One region of the Blautia faecicola genome, then DNA from elsewhere that is predicted to be linked to it. Evidence: riboswitches for the same ligand, from Rfam matches in the RefSeq annotation. Region 1 holds a riboswitch; each other region holds the start of a gene.
The links. A riboswitch is a leader RNA that binds a small molecule or an ion and turns the genes downstream of it on or off. The one in region 1 is predicted to bind cobalamin.
Positions count from the first base shown of each region.

Region 2: another riboswitch for cobalamin. It lies ahead of ETP43_RS06005 (sirohydrochlorin cobaltochelatase); the one in region 1 lies ahead of ETP43_RS09715 (ABC transporter substrate-binding protein).
Region 3: another riboswitch for cobalamin. It lies ahead of ETP43_RS11925 (hypothetical protein); the one in region 1 lies ahead of ETP43_RS09715 (ABC transporter substrate-binding protein).

Region 1 is NZ_SDKC01000001.1:2,159,672-2,165,028, reverse strand. Features, by position in the region: gene ETP43_RS09740 (hypothetical protein) at 1-705, shown strand, start outside; gene ETP43_RS09735 (DUF2325 domain-containing protein) at 937-1,221, shown strand; gene ETP43_RS09730 (DUF3793 family protein) at 1,244-1,795, shown strand; gene ETP43_RS09725 (flavodoxin) at 1,842-2,264, shown strand; gene ETP43_RS09720 (LysR family transcriptional regulator) at 2,396-3,301, shown strand; cobalamin riboswitch at 3,422-3,600, shown strand; gene ETP43_RS09715 (ABC transporter substrate-binding protein) at 3,818-5,357, shown strand, end outside.
Region 2 is NZ_SDKC01000001.1:1,332,806-1,338,162, reverse strand. Features, by position in the region: gene ETP43_RS06005 (sirohydrochlorin cobaltochelatase) at 76-1,356, opposite strand; cobalamin riboswitch at 1,658-1,850, opposite strand; gene ETP43_RS06000 (YczE/YyaS/YitT family protein) at 2,078-2,713, opposite strand; gene rnhA (ribonuclease HI) at 2,804-3,280, opposite strand; gene ETP43_RS05990 (MutS-related protein) at 3,294-4,985, opposite strand; gene hemL (glutamate-1-semialdehyde 2,1-aminomutase) at 5,003-5,357, opposite strand, start outside.
Region 3 is NZ_SDKC01000001.1:2,652,378-2,657,734, forward strand. Features, by position in the region: gene ETP43_RS11925 (hypothetical protein) at 1-2,886, opposite strand, end outside; cobalamin riboswitch at 3,099-3,297, opposite strand; gene ETP43_RS11930 (glycoside hydrolase family 127 protein) at 3,528-5,357, opposite strand, start outside.

The sequences.
Region 1 (5,357 bases):
GAAAACTACGGACTGAGCGCAGAACAGATCCAGGCGGCATCAGGAGAAGTAAAAACAGAGGTAAACGGAGCACTGGATCAGATATCGGTAAGCGATGAAGCAAAGGCGCAGATCAAGAAGGCAAAAGAGGCGCTGGAAGCCATTCCGACGATCACCATACCGGAAGTTTCTCTCGATACCGGAAAACTGACAGAGACGTTGAACGATATGCAAAAACAGATGAAAATTCTGGCAGGCTATAGTACCACTCTTGGCACGGTATCTCAGACGGCGGCAGCAGCCCTGCAGGAATTACAGACCGGTCTTACCGCATTACAGACCGGAACCGCACAGTTACAGGAGGGAAGCGGTCAGTTAGAAGCCGGAGTGGCAGCTTTTGGAGAAGGTATCCAACAGCTGTATCAGGGCTCCACCGCACTGCATCAGGGCAGCGGTCAGCTCTCCTCCGCAGGAACCGCACTGATCAGTGGTCTGGATACGATGATCTCCGGCATGGACAGCCTGCATCAGGGACTGATCAAATTCGACGAGGACGGTATCCGGGAACTGAGCGATCTGACAGGAAAAGATCTCACGAATTTGGCAAACCGTATCCGCGCTTTAAAGAAAGTAGACGGAAAATACGACAATTATGGCGGTATCCGCGAGGGTGAAACCGGAAGTGTCCGTTTCATCATCGAGACCGACGAAATAAAAGCAGAATAACCAATGGGGACGGTTCCAACAACCACTGAGAACCGTCCCCATTGGTTTTTTTAGAATTCCTAGAAAAATACTAAGAAATTAGTTGACAACTAGCAAAAGTTAGTGTACACTAATTTCAACGGTTAGATAAAACTAACAAAAGAAGAAACAGGTAACATTTTTAAGACAAAAACCGGTGAGATCCCGGATGGAGCGTTTATAAAAAGTATTTGACAAAACAGGAGGAATCATATGAGCGTTGTAATCGTAGGCGGACATGACCGCATGGTAGCGCAGTATAAAAAGATCTGCAAATCCTATAAATGCAAGGTAAAAGTATTTACCCATATGGGAGCAGATTTCAACAAACAGATTGGATGTCCGGATCTGCTGGTATTATTTACCAATACCGTATCCCACAAGATGGTGCGCTGCGCACTGGATGAGATCGACGGAAAACATACCGATGTGGTTCGCTGTCACACCAGCAGCGGAAACGCGCTGACCGGTATTCTGGAAAACTGCTTTGCAAACTAAGAGGATGTGACGGAGGAGAGACATGCTGGAAAAATATCTGATCGATCACTGTTCTCCAACACTGGCGTCTTTAAAGACAGCGAATATGTTCAGCTGTCCGTATGAGTCGGGCGAGAGCCTGGCGGAAGATGTCTGGCAGTGGAACCTGCAGATGAAGGACAAAGGACTTTATCTTACCATTCTTCGAAAGAGCGAAAAAAAAGCGCTGGTTTATCTGTGCAGACCACAGAGACTGGAAAACGATCTTCACAAACCGGGGGTGCAGAAGTTCCTGCGGGCGTGTGGATATCAGGGAGAACACTGGGAAGAGGCACTGAAAGAACTGAAAGAAAGATTACATATGTGCGAGAAGTTCCCACATGAGATCGGTCTGTTTCTCGATTATCCGCTGGTCGATGTGATAGGATTTATCCGTAACACCGGAAAAAACTGTAAGTGTTCCGGCTGCTGGAAAGCCTATGGCAATGCAAAAGAAGCAGAAAAAACATTCTGCAAATACAAAAAATGCAGAGAAATCTATTCCCGTCTGTGGGAAAATGGCAGGAGTGTTTTGCAGCTGACTGTAGCTGCTTAACCATAAAAACGGGGGGAATCCCGTAAATATCAGGAGGAATATAAAGATGAGTAAAGTAGCAGTTGTTTATTGGAGCAGTACAGGAAATACAGAAGCTATGGCAAATGCAGTAGTGGATGGAGCAAAAGAAAAAGGCGCAGATGTAACTCTGTATGAATGTGCGGATTTCCGTCCGGAACTGGTAGCAGATTACGATGCCATCGCATTCGGATGCCCGGCTATGGGAGATGAAGTGCTGGAAGAAGACGAATTTGAACCAATGTTTGACGGCTGCAAAGCTGAACTGAAAGACAAAAAAATCGCACTGTTCGGATCTTATGGATGGGGAGACGGTGAATGGATGAGAAACTGGGAGGAAAGCTGTAAAGAAGCAGGAGCTGTTCTGGCAACAGAGAGTGTAATCTGCAACGACATGCCGGATGATGACGGCGTAGAAAACTGCAAGGCACTGGGCGCAGCACTGGCATAAAGCTTTGACAAATAAAATCGAGGACCTTATGGATTCCGTAAAAAGAATCCGTAAGGTCTTTTTTTATGGAAAATCTTAGGGTATAATCAAAACATATTTTTACAGCACGACAGAAAAAGGAGCAGCAGGATATGACATTATTACAGTTACGCTATGCAATTACCGTGGCGGATTCCCGTTCGATGAATCAGGCGGCGCAGAAATTATTTATCTCCCAGCCCAGTCTCTCGGCAGCCATCCGGGAACTCGAAGACGAAGTGGGAATCGAGATTTTCCGGAGAACGAACCGCGGGATCCAGGTGACACCGGACGGAGAAGAATTTATCGGCTATGCCAGACAGGTCGTGGAACAGTATGCCCTGATCAAGGCACGGTATGTGGATAAAGAAAAAGTAAAGAAAAAGTTCGGTGTTTCCATGCAGCATTATTCGTTTGCGGTGCAGGCATTTGTGGAGATGGTGAAACGCTTCGGGATGGATCGGTATGAATTTTCTATTTATGAGACACAGACGTATGATGTGATCGAAAATGTGAAAAACTTCCGGAGCGAGCTTGGTATTTTATATCTGAATGATTTTAATCGGAAAGTGCTGGAAAAGATCTTTGAGGAAAATAATCTGGAATTTCATGAGCTTTTTGACTGTCAGGAATACGTTTACCTGTGGAGCGGTCATCCGCTGGCAAAAAAGAAAAAGATTACCCTGGAAGATCTGGAAGATTATCCATTTCTCTCGTTTGACCAGGGCAGCAACAATTCGTTTTATTTTGCGGAGGAAGTATTCAGCACCTATGAATACAAACAGTCGATCAAGGCAAATGACCGCGCGACGATGCTGAACCTGATGAAAGGACTGAACGGATATACGCTTTGCAGCGGCATTATCTGCGAAAATCTGAATGGTTCGGAATACTGTGCGGTAAAACTCTCCACAGAAGAAACGATGACGATCGGCTACCTGAAACGAAAGGGGATTCCGTTAAGTTCGATCGGAAAGGAATATCTGAAAGAGATCAGTAAATATAACGGTCAGGCATAGATCCTGGCGAAAAAACGGTCAGAAATCGTGAAAATGCGGGGAAAAGAGAAAAAATATATAACAAATTGGAATGGATAAATGCGTTGTCAGGATGCAGTTTCTCTGGTACAATGACAGACGCGTTACATTCAGGATATAAGTTGCAATAAGCATTGATAGAGAAAACGGTGCAAATCCGTTGCGGTCCCGCCACTGTGACAGGGAGCCGAGAATACGATCCACTGGGAGAGCGGAATTCCGGGAAGGGGTTTGAGGCGATGAACTGAAGTCAGGAGAACTGCTTATATCTTTGAGATGTTTCTCACGGCTGATGAGAACTCTTAAAATATGATAAAGTGATTTCCGGCATGATTCAGATGAAAACTTGTCTTATGACTGTGGAGGAGCCGGAAAACTACTGCGTCAGAAATTAAGAGAACAGTCTGCATAAAGCTACAGACTGTTTTTTCTATGCGATAAAACAGGAAATTTGCGAAACAAAAAGACAATACCAGACAAAACACAGGAGGAAAATCAGTGAAAAAGGAAAAGATACTGGCACTGCTGCTGGCAGGCGTAATGGCAACAACGGTTCTGGGAGGATGCGGAAGCAAAGGAAGTGACAGCTCCTCTTCATCATCAAAAGCTTCATCCGATGAGAAGGTTCTGAACTTCGGATGTGCAATGTACACCGACGGAAGCGTCAACACTGCAGGTGACGAGAACGGTGGCTGGAACGCGATGCGTTACGGAATCACAGAGACATTGTTCAAGTTCAACGATAACATGGAACTGGAACCATGGCTGGCAGAAAGCTATACCGTGAATGATGATCATACCGAATGGGTCGTTACCCTGAAAAAAGGTCTGAAGTTCTCTGACGGATGCGATCTTACTGCAAGCAAAGTAAAAGAAGCATACGAACATCTGAAAGAAGTAGGACCGTCCGGTTCCGCAAAACCGGAAAAATATCTGGAGTTCGAGGCAACCATTGATGCAGATGATGAGGCGGGTACACTGACAATCAAGACCACACAGCCTTACGCTAACCTGATGGGACAGCTCAGTCATCCGACCATGGGTATCGTAGACGTAGAGCATACGGAGAACTTTGATAACGGTACCATCGGAACCGGTCCGTACATGATCGATTCCTTCAACGGTGTGGGTGTCGGTTATACACTGGTCGCAAACCCGAACTTCCGGGAAGAAGTACCTTATGATAAAGTAAACCTGCTGTATATGGGTGACAACTCTGCGAAAGCAATGGCACTGGAAAGTGGACAGGTTGACCTGGTAGAGAACATCACCAACGTAGCAGATATCCAGAAATTCCAGGATTCTGATGATTATACCGTAGATATCGCAACCGGTGTGCGCTGCGGGTTCTCCTGGATGAACTTTGATGGCGTTCTGGGTAACAAGACACTGCGTCAGGCGATCCTGATGGCGATCGATTATGATACCATCTGTAATTCCAAGACGATCGGAGGACTGTATACACCGGGATTTTCCGTACTTCCATCCAACCTGTCCTATGGATATGAGAAACTGAACAATCCATACACCTATGATCCGGAAGGTGCGAAGAAACTGCTGGATGATGCGGGGATTGTAGATACAGACGGAGATGGTATCCGTGAGATTGATGGAGAAAATATCAATCTGCGTTATATTTCTTATGAAAACCGTCTGCTGAATGAATTTTCTGATGCACATACCCAGTATCTGACAGAGATCGGAATCGGTGTTACTTCCGAGTACGGAAGTTCTGATGATCAGTGGAGTAAGCTGGCAGCACTGGATTATGATTTTAACAACAACAACTGGATTACCGTAGGAACCGGAGATCCGTTCGCCTACATGGCAAACTGGGCAACAGAAAGCACTTACTGTGCATATTCCAATCCGGAATACGATGCCTTATATCAGGAACTGAAAAGTGAGATGGATGAGGACAAACGTGCAGATCTGATTTTCCAGATGCAGCAGATTCTGATCGATGATGCGGCAGTTCTGATCGACGGATACTACAACTCCAGTATGATCTATTCCAAAAATGTAGGATATGCGAAGA
Region 2 (5,357 bases), 830 kb from region 1:
GTTCCTTTTATTTATCTGTCATAACTTTTCAGTACCTTCACAGTGGGTGCTGAGCAGTTACGTATCTGATATGTTTTAGTTTGCTGTAGAAGCGCTCTTTCCATCAATTGCAGCTTTACTATGTGCTACATACAGATCCTGGATAGAAGAGATCTCTCCCAGTCCTGCGATCTGAGTATCAATCTTGTCAAATGCTCCTGATGCCTCGAACTGGCTCTTCCAGGAATCCTCATCATCTCCGGCCATATCGTTATTTGCATGGTCTCCGGCTACTACCATCAGAGGACGAAGCACTACTTTTTTGTATCCTGCTTCTTTGATCTTTTCGATCACTGCTTCACATGCAGTATCTTCCGGCTCGCCTTCTACAGTTCCGATAAATACATTCTTGTATCCCAGATCGTTCATCTGGCTCTGCATCTGGCTGTAGCTGATCTTCGCAGTGTGGGAAGTTCCGTGTCCCATGAATACGAATGCGGTTCCGTCTGCCTCTGCCGCATCCAGATCATCATATCCTGCAGTTTTTACTGCCTCTGCTGTGATGGCTTCTGCTACTGCTTTTTTGTCATCATTGACTGCATCGTCACTGTCCCCGACTTCTCCCAACAGTGGCTCTGCGATAGTTACGGATTCAAATTTATCTTTGTAGCCTTCTACTGCTTCTGTCAGCTCGTCATACTCAGCGCCATGCATCAGATGGGTCGGCTGTACCACCAGGTTCTTTACGCCATTGTCTACGGCACGCTGCAGGGCCTGATCCATATTGTCGATCTTCTCATCATCACGGGCCTGTACATGGTTGATGATGATCTGTGCGGTAAAGGCTCTTCTTACGGACCAGTCCGGATATGCGGTCTGCAGGGCTTTCTCGATACCTCCGATATCTGCTGCACGGCTGCCGTTGAAGGAAGTACCGAAACTTACTACCAGCAGTTCGTTGTCACCGATGTCATCTCCGTTTAACGGATCGTCCTTGGATGCATCACCGGTATCTCTTCCGAAGTAATCAGGGTCTGCATTTTCACCTTCTACCAGTTCTTTCTGTGCGTCGGTCAGAGCATCCCAGGCTTCTTTGGCTTCTTTACACTGTTCGTCAGTGTTGTCGTTTCTTTCCTGCACATAGATCTGATCGATCAGGGCTGCTACTTTATCTGCTGCCTCCTGGTCAGATGCACTGTCGTCTGTTGCTTCTTCTGTGGCTTCTTCTGTCGGCTCTGCTTCTTCTGTGGCTTCTGCATCCTTTGTTGTTTCTGTTGTTGTGGATGCACTGTCATCCTTTGCTGTGTTTCCACATCCTGTCATCATGGACATGGTCATAGCTGCTGAAAGCATCAGCACTACAATTTTCTTTTTCATCTCATGGTTCCTCCTGTCTTTGTCCTTTTGAGATTGTGTACCACGGTGGTACAGGACGGCTCTCCGAAGAAGGTTGTCTGGGGTCCTGCCCGCATGAAACGTAAAAAACCTCCGTCCGGAGACGAAGGTAGTAGGTACTACATTTGGAATTCTTCTTATAGTTTCAGAATCAGTTTCAGGGATACCAGAACCGTTTAACGGTTATAGATGTTTCTTTCACCATAAGTGCCGGAAAAACCATTTTTATACAAGCAAACAGGTTTTTCTTTCGTACTGCCAATTCCTCGTGGCCTGAACTTTCGTTCCCGTACTGCGCAAAGGCAGGTCTCCCGGCTGATCGCTCAAGCGGTTTGACACCTTCCCGGTTTCCCAGTGGTTTTTGTCTTCCCTCGCGAATCACGGTGACGAGTTCGTACAGGATTCACACCTGTTTCCCTTTTCACCGGATTAACAGAAATCTTCTGTCATCCGACACCTTACGCTTTTCTATGTGGTCGATATTCGGTAATTTTTACCGTTATCTTTTTAACAGAATGAGTATAGCATTCTACGTGCATACTGTCAATCATTATTCCGTGATCGTTGGAAAAACTCACGAAAAAAATACACCGGATGCTGTGCTGTCTGCTCTCACACCGTTTTTCAAAATATAATTTCAAATATACTCCGTGCTCACAGAAAATCCGCTGGACACCAGCGGATTTTCCCTTATTCTCGTTCTTTATTTGTGAAACATTTCTCCTGCTGCCATCTTATCCGTAAAATGTTCTCTGCAAAACTGGATGAACGGTCCCATACAGAAAGCATAGACCAGTGTGGCCAGTCCCAGGTCTCCTCCCAGAGCAAAGCCGACCGCACAACATACCACGTCGGTACTGATTCTTACTGCGCGGAACGGAAATTTTGTTTTCTCCGTGATTGTCAGTGCCTGTGCATCGTATGGAGACACGCCAAGCTCTGAAGAGTAATACAAAGCAGAGGAAATAGAAATCAGTATCACAACAATCAACAGTAAAATCACACGCACTGCCATTGACGGATGTTCTCCCACCATTTTTACAACTGCTTTTCTGGTGGCATCTGTGACAAATCCACTGAAAAACAGATTGACAACTGTTGCAATTCCAAGTAATTTTCGGTTAAAGATAAATGCTATGATCAGCAAAACAGCACACACCACAATGTATACCGTCTGGTATGTCGCATGAAAAGCATTGGAAAATCCAAAAATAATAACGCTGAACGGATCCACTCCAAGCCCTGAAATTTTCTGGAGTCCTACGGAAGCCGCAGTCAGTGCGATTCCGATTACCGCCATTGCGATACGAACCCCCAGATTATTCTTTTTTGTTCCCATAATAAAAGATCCTCCTTCTCTTCCTCTCTCCCGAAGATCAGATTTTTCATCTGTTTTTTATAACAAAATCATTCTGAATGACCTTTTTCTTTATGCGATCCCCGGATCCACCAGCAGATTGTCTCCATCCGCCGCGGAGGTTGCCAGGTAATCACACCGCTCATTCATCTCGTGACCGTCGTGGCCTTTCACCCAGATAAATTCTACCTGGTGCGGTTCTTTCGCCTGTAACAGCCGTTTCCACAGATCCACATTTTTTACCGGTTCATTTTTTCCGCGTTTCCAGCCTTTTTTGATCCAGCCGTCGATCCAGTGCTGGTTAAAAGCATCAACCAGATACTTGGAATCGGAGTATAACTGGATCTGGCAGGGACGGTTTAGAGCTTCAAGTCCCACGATCGCCGCCATCAGTTCCATCCGGTTATTCGTTGTCTTTTTGTATCCTGCGGAAAGCTCTTTCTCGTGAAGATTTCCGTTTCGATCGGTATAATGCAAGACACAGCCGTACCCGCCCGGTCCGTCCGGGTTGCCTCTGGCTGCGCCGTCGGTATAGATTTTTACTAACATAACACTTCTCCTTTTATTTCCACACACCCGTTTCTTCAAACTGTTTCGCACTCTCCTGCGCTGCCTCGATGATCTTCGGATCATAGCCGATCATGGCAAGCAGACGGATCGCATTTCTCGTCATGGCTCTGCCGGTACGGAGTTTATAGTCAAATACCACATCCTTTTCCTGAATCTCTTCCTCAAAGTGATAATTATCATACTCTTTTTCCAGGATATAAGACAGTTCGATATCGTGCGTTGCCGCCATCGCAAGGACTTTCGGTTTTGCCAGAGAATGAAGAATCTGCGAGGATGCGGCAATTCGCTCGATCGTGTTCGTTCCGCGAAGAACCTCATCCACGATACATAGTACCGGTTCGGGCTTTTCACATTCCTCTAGGATTCGTTTCAGAGAACGGATCTCTACCATATAGTAACTCTCTCCACCTGCCAGATTGTCACGCAGTGCCATCGAGGTAAGAACTTTCAGAAAACTTCCCCGGTGCTGTTTTGCGATGCAGGTATGCACCGTCTGCGCCAGGATCGTATTGATCGCGATCGTCTTTAGGAATGTGGATTTTCCGGAGGCATTTGAGCCAGTGATCAGCACACCCCGCTGCATCCGGATACCATTTACCACCGGATCAGCGATCAGCGGGTGATACAGTTCCTCAACTTCCAGAGATGCACCCTCTGCGTTGTCTGTTTCCGTAAATTCCGGCAGACTGTAATACGGAAGGCTCTCTCGGAACGAAGCGACTGCGATCAGGGCATCCAGTTCCCCGATCGCCTGATACATGTCCTCGATGATTGCTTCATTTCCTTCCACATGCTTTAGCATCGAATAAAACTTGATAAAATCCACCTGGAAAATGATCCGCAGATAGGAAACAACGATGGCTTCCAGCCCGTCCTGTACAGAATTCGTCGAAGCCACCAAAAAAGCACCCCGGCGGAAACTTTTCATTTTCTTTCTTCCCTCTCGGATCCGGTCGAGATACGTCTGGATCACCGGATTGTCCAGTTTTTCAAACTGATCCGCCGCCCGCAGAAGGCGCAGGATGCAGACGAAGCAGTTCAGATACGGTTCGATCTTTTTGGAATCTCTTGTATGAACCACCGCACTGACACAGAGCATCAGGAGCAGCAGAAACATACAGGGAATCGGTTTTATTAACGTAGCGATGATCGCTGCGACCGAAAGTCCCGCAAGCATGGGATATTTTGCTCTTCCGGTGCGATCCACGTCTTTCAGTGCATCGATGTAATCTGCAATCGACATTTTCCAGATCTTTTTGACTTCCTTTACCCGGGTGAGTACCTGGATCCGCTCCTCTTCATGTGTCTGAAAATACGCAATCAGTCGTTCTCTCTCCTCAAGCACTTCCCGGTGCATCTGTGGCTGACGCAGCATCTGATAGAGGACATCTTCTCCGCAGGACGATAGTGTATTGTTCATGCGTATAAAAATTTCGTCCATCTGCAGATCGTTCCAGGTGATGTCATCGATCATAAACGGTTCGCCCTCATGCCGTCTGGCATAATGGGAAATGCTCTCAAGTTCCTCCTGGGTATATTCCCGATCCGGTATGGTTCCCCAGCGCTGTTTTAAGTGCCGCAGAAACCATTTGCGCTGCCGGATCTTATCCCAGATGATCATGGCAGTGCACAGGATCAGGATGCCCCCTGCCGTGAGCAGGGTTATCATCCATTCACTTTTCATTTATTATCCTCTTAAAATTACTCCGCTTTCAGGAATCCCTCAAAGATATCCAGAGTCTCTTTGGTTGTCTCTTCGGTATGCGCATTGGATAAGAACATTGCCTCGAACTGAGACGGTCCAAGATGTACCCCATGCTCCAGCATATAGCGGAAGTAACGGGCAAATTCTTCGGTATCGGAAGTCTTCGCATCTTCATAATTTTCCACATCCTGATCGGTGAAATAGATGCATCCCAGAGAACAGATATGGTTGACTTTCCACGGTTTTCCGTATTTTTTCACCAGTTCTTTCATGCCTTCATACAGCTTGTCACCCATATGGCTCATGTTGGTGTAGATTTCCGGATGATCTTTCAAGATTTTTAACTGCGTC
Region 3 (5,357 bases), 490 kb from region 1:
AGAAAATGTCTTTCCGGTAATATCTGTGGTGAATCCATCCCAAATATATCCATACGCACCATTGGTCAGTTTCCACAGAGACAGATAATTTCCGCCGTCTCCGCTCTTGATTGCTTTGTTGATTTCGTCTCTGGTTCCAAAATACATTCTGTCATAGATATCGCTGTCCGTAGCCATCACCACACGACCAAGTGCTCCACTGGTAACCATGTAGTAACTCTTGTCTGCGTTGATGATAAAATCTTTTGCATCGGTCGTGAGATTGGCTTTCCGGTAAATGATATCTTCCGGTACATCCCCGATCTTTGTCATAAACTGCGGGATCTCCAGATAATCCTGTTTTGTCAGCCATTTTGCTGTTCCTTTTGCGTTATGTAATACAAACGGAACTTTGGTTCCCAGCTGGGATTTTTTCAGGGTGAAGGTATATACCCGGTATTCCGGACGGCTCGGATCCGATTCTCCGAGAAGTTTTCCTTCTACTGCATTGGCATCTTTGACATCATCACTGTCTCCGACTTCACCGATATACAGTTTATCGTAAGAAGTAGAACCAGAGTAAATGGTAACTGTGATCTCGTCTCCCTTTACCGTGATCGTACTGTCATCTTCAATGTTAAATACACCATTCTGCGTATGGGCATTGCCATAAACATCATATATTCCGTTCGGATAGCTTGCCGCATCAAAGGTTTTCCCTACGTTCGGAATCTTGATAAACAGATTTCTTCCGCTGGTCAGCCAGCTTCCGTTGGTACGTCCCGGCGTAATCGGAACGTAGATTCCCTGCTGATCTGCAGATACCTGGAAGGTAAATGTGGTCTGGTCATCTTTCTTTCCAAGATAAATTCTGTCATAGATCGTTCCGTCTACGGTAAATGTAACGGTCACCTGATCGCCGGAGAGTTTCGCAGAAGAACTTACTACCTTAAATCCGTTTAATGTTGCCGCAGTACCGCCCTGTTCTATGGTTACACCTGCCTCCGGCAGTTCAACATCTTCGCTTCCCTTTACTTCCGGCACAACCAGATACAACTGCTGATTGCTGTACCAGTTACCGTCCGGTTTTCCGAGAACAACCGAAATGGCTTTTCCTGTCAGGCTCTTATCCACGCTGAAGCTGAATCTCCATACCCCGTTGTCCTGTGTTCCGTTGATCACCGGTGTCTTATTTTCATCACTGTTTTTACCAAGATACAGCTTGTCAAACGATGTGTTTGTGGTCTCCACGGTCAGATCGATCTTATCTCCATTCACCTTTGCCTCAAAGGTTGAGATCTGGAACATCTTGAATTCTGTTCCGTCCGCTTTGATCACCTGTGCTTTGGAGGTATCTGACGGTGTCACATCCGGATCCGGTGTTTCGGTCGGTTCCGTGGTCGGCTCCGGGTTTTCCCCGTTACCTTTGAACTCCGGAATCGTCAGATACAGGTCTGCTCTGCTGTAGAATGTTCCGTTTGCTTTGATCGGTACAAACTGTAATTTTGTTCCTGCTTTGCTCAGCGGAATGCTGAATTTGTATACCTGATTGTTATCCTCGTTGATCGTTCCCTCAATGACCGGTGTTTTCTCTTCATCTTCTTTACTTCCCAGGTAAATACCGGTGTATGAGAACTTTCCGGATGCATTCGCTTTCAGGTACAGTTCAATATTAATGTTTTCTCCATTCACTGTTGCGGTGGATTTTTCCACATTGAACATCGTAAATGCAGATCCGTCTGCTTTTTCTGCTGTGATACTGTTTTCCACTTTGCTTCCGTCCGGTACGGATGGTGCCGTGGTCGGTTCCGGATCTGTATCAGTGCTTCCCAGTGTCGGCAGTTTCAGTGCAATTTTACTGGAACTGAACTTCTGTGTTCTTCCGTTTCTCGGTACAAAGATGACTTCCTGACCATTTTTCTCTGCCGGTACGCTAAACGCGAATTTCTCCAGATTCAGCTCAGTATCCACTTCGCCCATTACCAGCGGTTCCTTGGTCTCGTCATCCCATCTTCCGATATACAGTGCATCGTATGTAAACCTTCCACTGCTCGCCGGACTTACATAGATTTCCACATCGATCTGATCCCCGTTCAGGGTTGCTGAAGATTTTGCAATTTTGAACATGGAATAATCCGTTCCTGCTTTGTCTCCGTTAGCTTCATCCGTCGCATATACTGCTTTGATTACATTCTCTGCTGTACTGCTGTTGTCTGCTGTGGTAACTACAGATTTCTCTTCTTTCTGATCCTCTGCCTGCGTCTGCTCTTTTGTCTCTGTCTTTGCAGATGCTGTCTGAGATTTCTCCGGTACCTGGCAGAAGACATCTTCTTTTGTGTACCACTCACCGGATGCTTTCATGCCCGGTACGATCTGTAATTTGCTGCCAAGCTTCTCCTCGCTGACGACAAACTGGAAGGTGTACTGTCCGTTCGGACTCTTCTTTCCTTCTACGACCGTTTTTTTCTCGGTATCTTCTTTCTTTCCTACATATAACTGATCATACACATCGCTGTCTGTATAAACCGTAACCAGGTATTCGTCTTTGGTTTCAATCAGCTCTGTCTTTGTCACTTTCAGATCCGGTAACTCTTTTACAGTTTCTGCATCCGCTGCACTGTCCTTTGTTTCCGTTGCTGCTTCTGCTTTTTCCTGTTTACTTTCCGTTTCCTTTTCTTCCTGTGTTGCTTCCTCTTTTACAGGTTCTTTCGTTGTCTCCGAAGTCTCTGTCACCTGCTGTGTAACTTCCACAGTCGCTTCCGGCTCTGTTGTCACCGGAACTTCCGCTTCGCTCACCTGCCCGGCCACTTCCGTATCCGGAGCAGCAGCAAATGTGCCCGACGGCATACCCAGTGCCATCATTACAGACAGAGATACCGAAAGTACTCTCTTTCCTGTTCCTTTCATCTCACATTTCCTTTCTTTATAAATGTATCATCTGTGGCGGTCAAACGAGAAGTGACCGTAAACCCGTCAGCATACAAGTTTCCTGAACATAAAAAAGTAGCCATATCCTTCTCAAAAGTCAGATACAACTACAGACACACAATCCCTGTCTTCAGACTGAAACAACATAATAATGCTTTTCGATCTTTTGGAGTTCTGCTTTCTTCGGAAGCTCATCACCAACTTTCCCAGCAGGTTTTCTGACTCACAGATCATCGCCTTGTCAAACCTTCTCACATGATCTCTCCATGCAATGGCATCCCATGACAACACTCCCTGTTCACAGTGACCGGATCGTTCAGGACTCCCACCTGATTCCCTATTATCCCCGCAGCAGCAACCGCCACCTTGAGGCACTGGAAAACTCTGTCATCAGTAAGTATAACAAAGTCCCCAAATAAGTCAACCCTTCTTTCCCGCTAATTCTCCCTCCATCGAATACCTATTTTATTTGCATAATCGCTCCCACGTTTTCTAATGAATGACTCTCTTTTCACTTTTTTCACTTCACAAATACATATTTTAAATATGTGTGTAAAAAGTACTATTATTCTTTTCAAACTTATCAGTTACCACCAAACTCAGAAACGCCTCACACTTTTCTAAACTCTAACCCAAACCTCCATCTCATTCTCCCCCCTGTTAGCCCACGTATAATAAGGCACAAACCTCAACTCCACAGGCTTTCTCTCCTTCTTCTTATACACATGATACAATTCCCCCTCTTTCTTCGCCGTATCCACAACTCTATATCCCTCCATCAGCACAACCTTCACCTGATTTCTACAGATCTCCCCATCCGAAACCCGTGCCTCAGCCTCCGGCTCCACCTCCAGAAGATGCAGATTCTCCCCATTATCCACCGCTTCCAGACAATACACAACCGGTCCGCGCATCACTGCCACCCTGCCGGCATCCTCACGAACCCTTTCGTCCGCCTCTACCAGCCGTACCGGCATCGCAAAATGAAGCTTCACCGTATCACTTTCTCCCCATGCCTTCTTCACATACAGATACCCGTCTTTCACTGATACCTCGTCCTGCTCGGCGCCTTCCAGGGTATATGCCCCTTCACACCATCCCGGAATCCGCATCGCAAGTACAAACTCCGTTCCCTTCGCCTCTACCGTGACCGCAACCTCCCCGTCCCACGGCATCTGCGAATCCACACGCACCTGTACCTCGCGCTCGCCAACCATTTTCTTCAATGTACTTCCCATATACAGATGTACAAACAGCGTATCCTCTTTCTCCGTAAACGCATACGCCCCGATCGAACTGATCAGTCTCGCCAGATTCGGCGGGCAGCATGCACAGCCAAACCATTTCTGCCGTACCGGTTTGACATGGAATTTTCTCTCATCCTTATGACACGCTTCCGGCAGTACCTCCAGCGGATTTACATAGAAGAAACTCTTTCCGTCCAGTGCCATGCCGCTTAAAATCCCATTATACAGCGCCAGTTCCATCACATCCGCATATTTTGCATCCGGGCAGATCTCCAGCATCCTTCTTGCAAAAAATACCAGACCGATCGAAGCACAGGTCTCCGCATACGCCGTATCATTCGGCAGATCATAGGGAAAGGAAAATGCTTCGCCGATATGTGTACCGCCGATTCCACCGGTGATATACATTTTCTCTTTTGTGATGCTGTCCCACAATTTCTCACACGCTGCATACAACGATTCGTCCCCGGTCATCCTTGCGATATCTGCCATACCGGAATACAGATACACCGCGCGCACCGAATGACCAACCGCTTCGTCCTGTTCCCTCACCGGCATATGTGCCTGATTATATGCATATCTCAGATCATCCTCATGACCACGTTTCACCTCTTCCGGGTGCTCTTTATCAAAATAATACGGACGTTTTCCACGCTCATCGATAAAGAATTTGCTCAGTTCCAGATATCTCGCCTCTCCGGTCACATCATACAGGCGAACCAGCGCCATCTCCGCAATCTCATGTCCCGGATAGCCCTTGCATTTTCCTTCCTCCGCGCCAAAATGCGCCGCCGCATAATCCGCAAACCGCGCCGCTGCCTTCAACAGCTTGTCTTTTCCCGTCGCCTCATAATAAGCCACCGCACCCTCGATCAGATGTCCCATACAGTACAGTTCATGATGATCTTTCAGATTGGTAAAAATATGATTCTTTCCATTAATAATATAGTAAGTATCCAGATATCCGTCGTCCTGCTGTGCCGCACACACGATATCGATCGCACCGTCTGCGATCCTTTCCAGTTCCGGATCCGGATGCTGGGTCAGAGAATAACCCACCGCCTCGATCCATTTGGAAAAATCACTGTCCTGAAAGACAAATCCATAAAATTTATCTTCCAGATGCTCCGGATCTTCCGGCAGTGTCTCAAAACCGCGGAAGGTATATTCCGGTTCCTTAAATGCATCTCCCCGTTCTCTTCT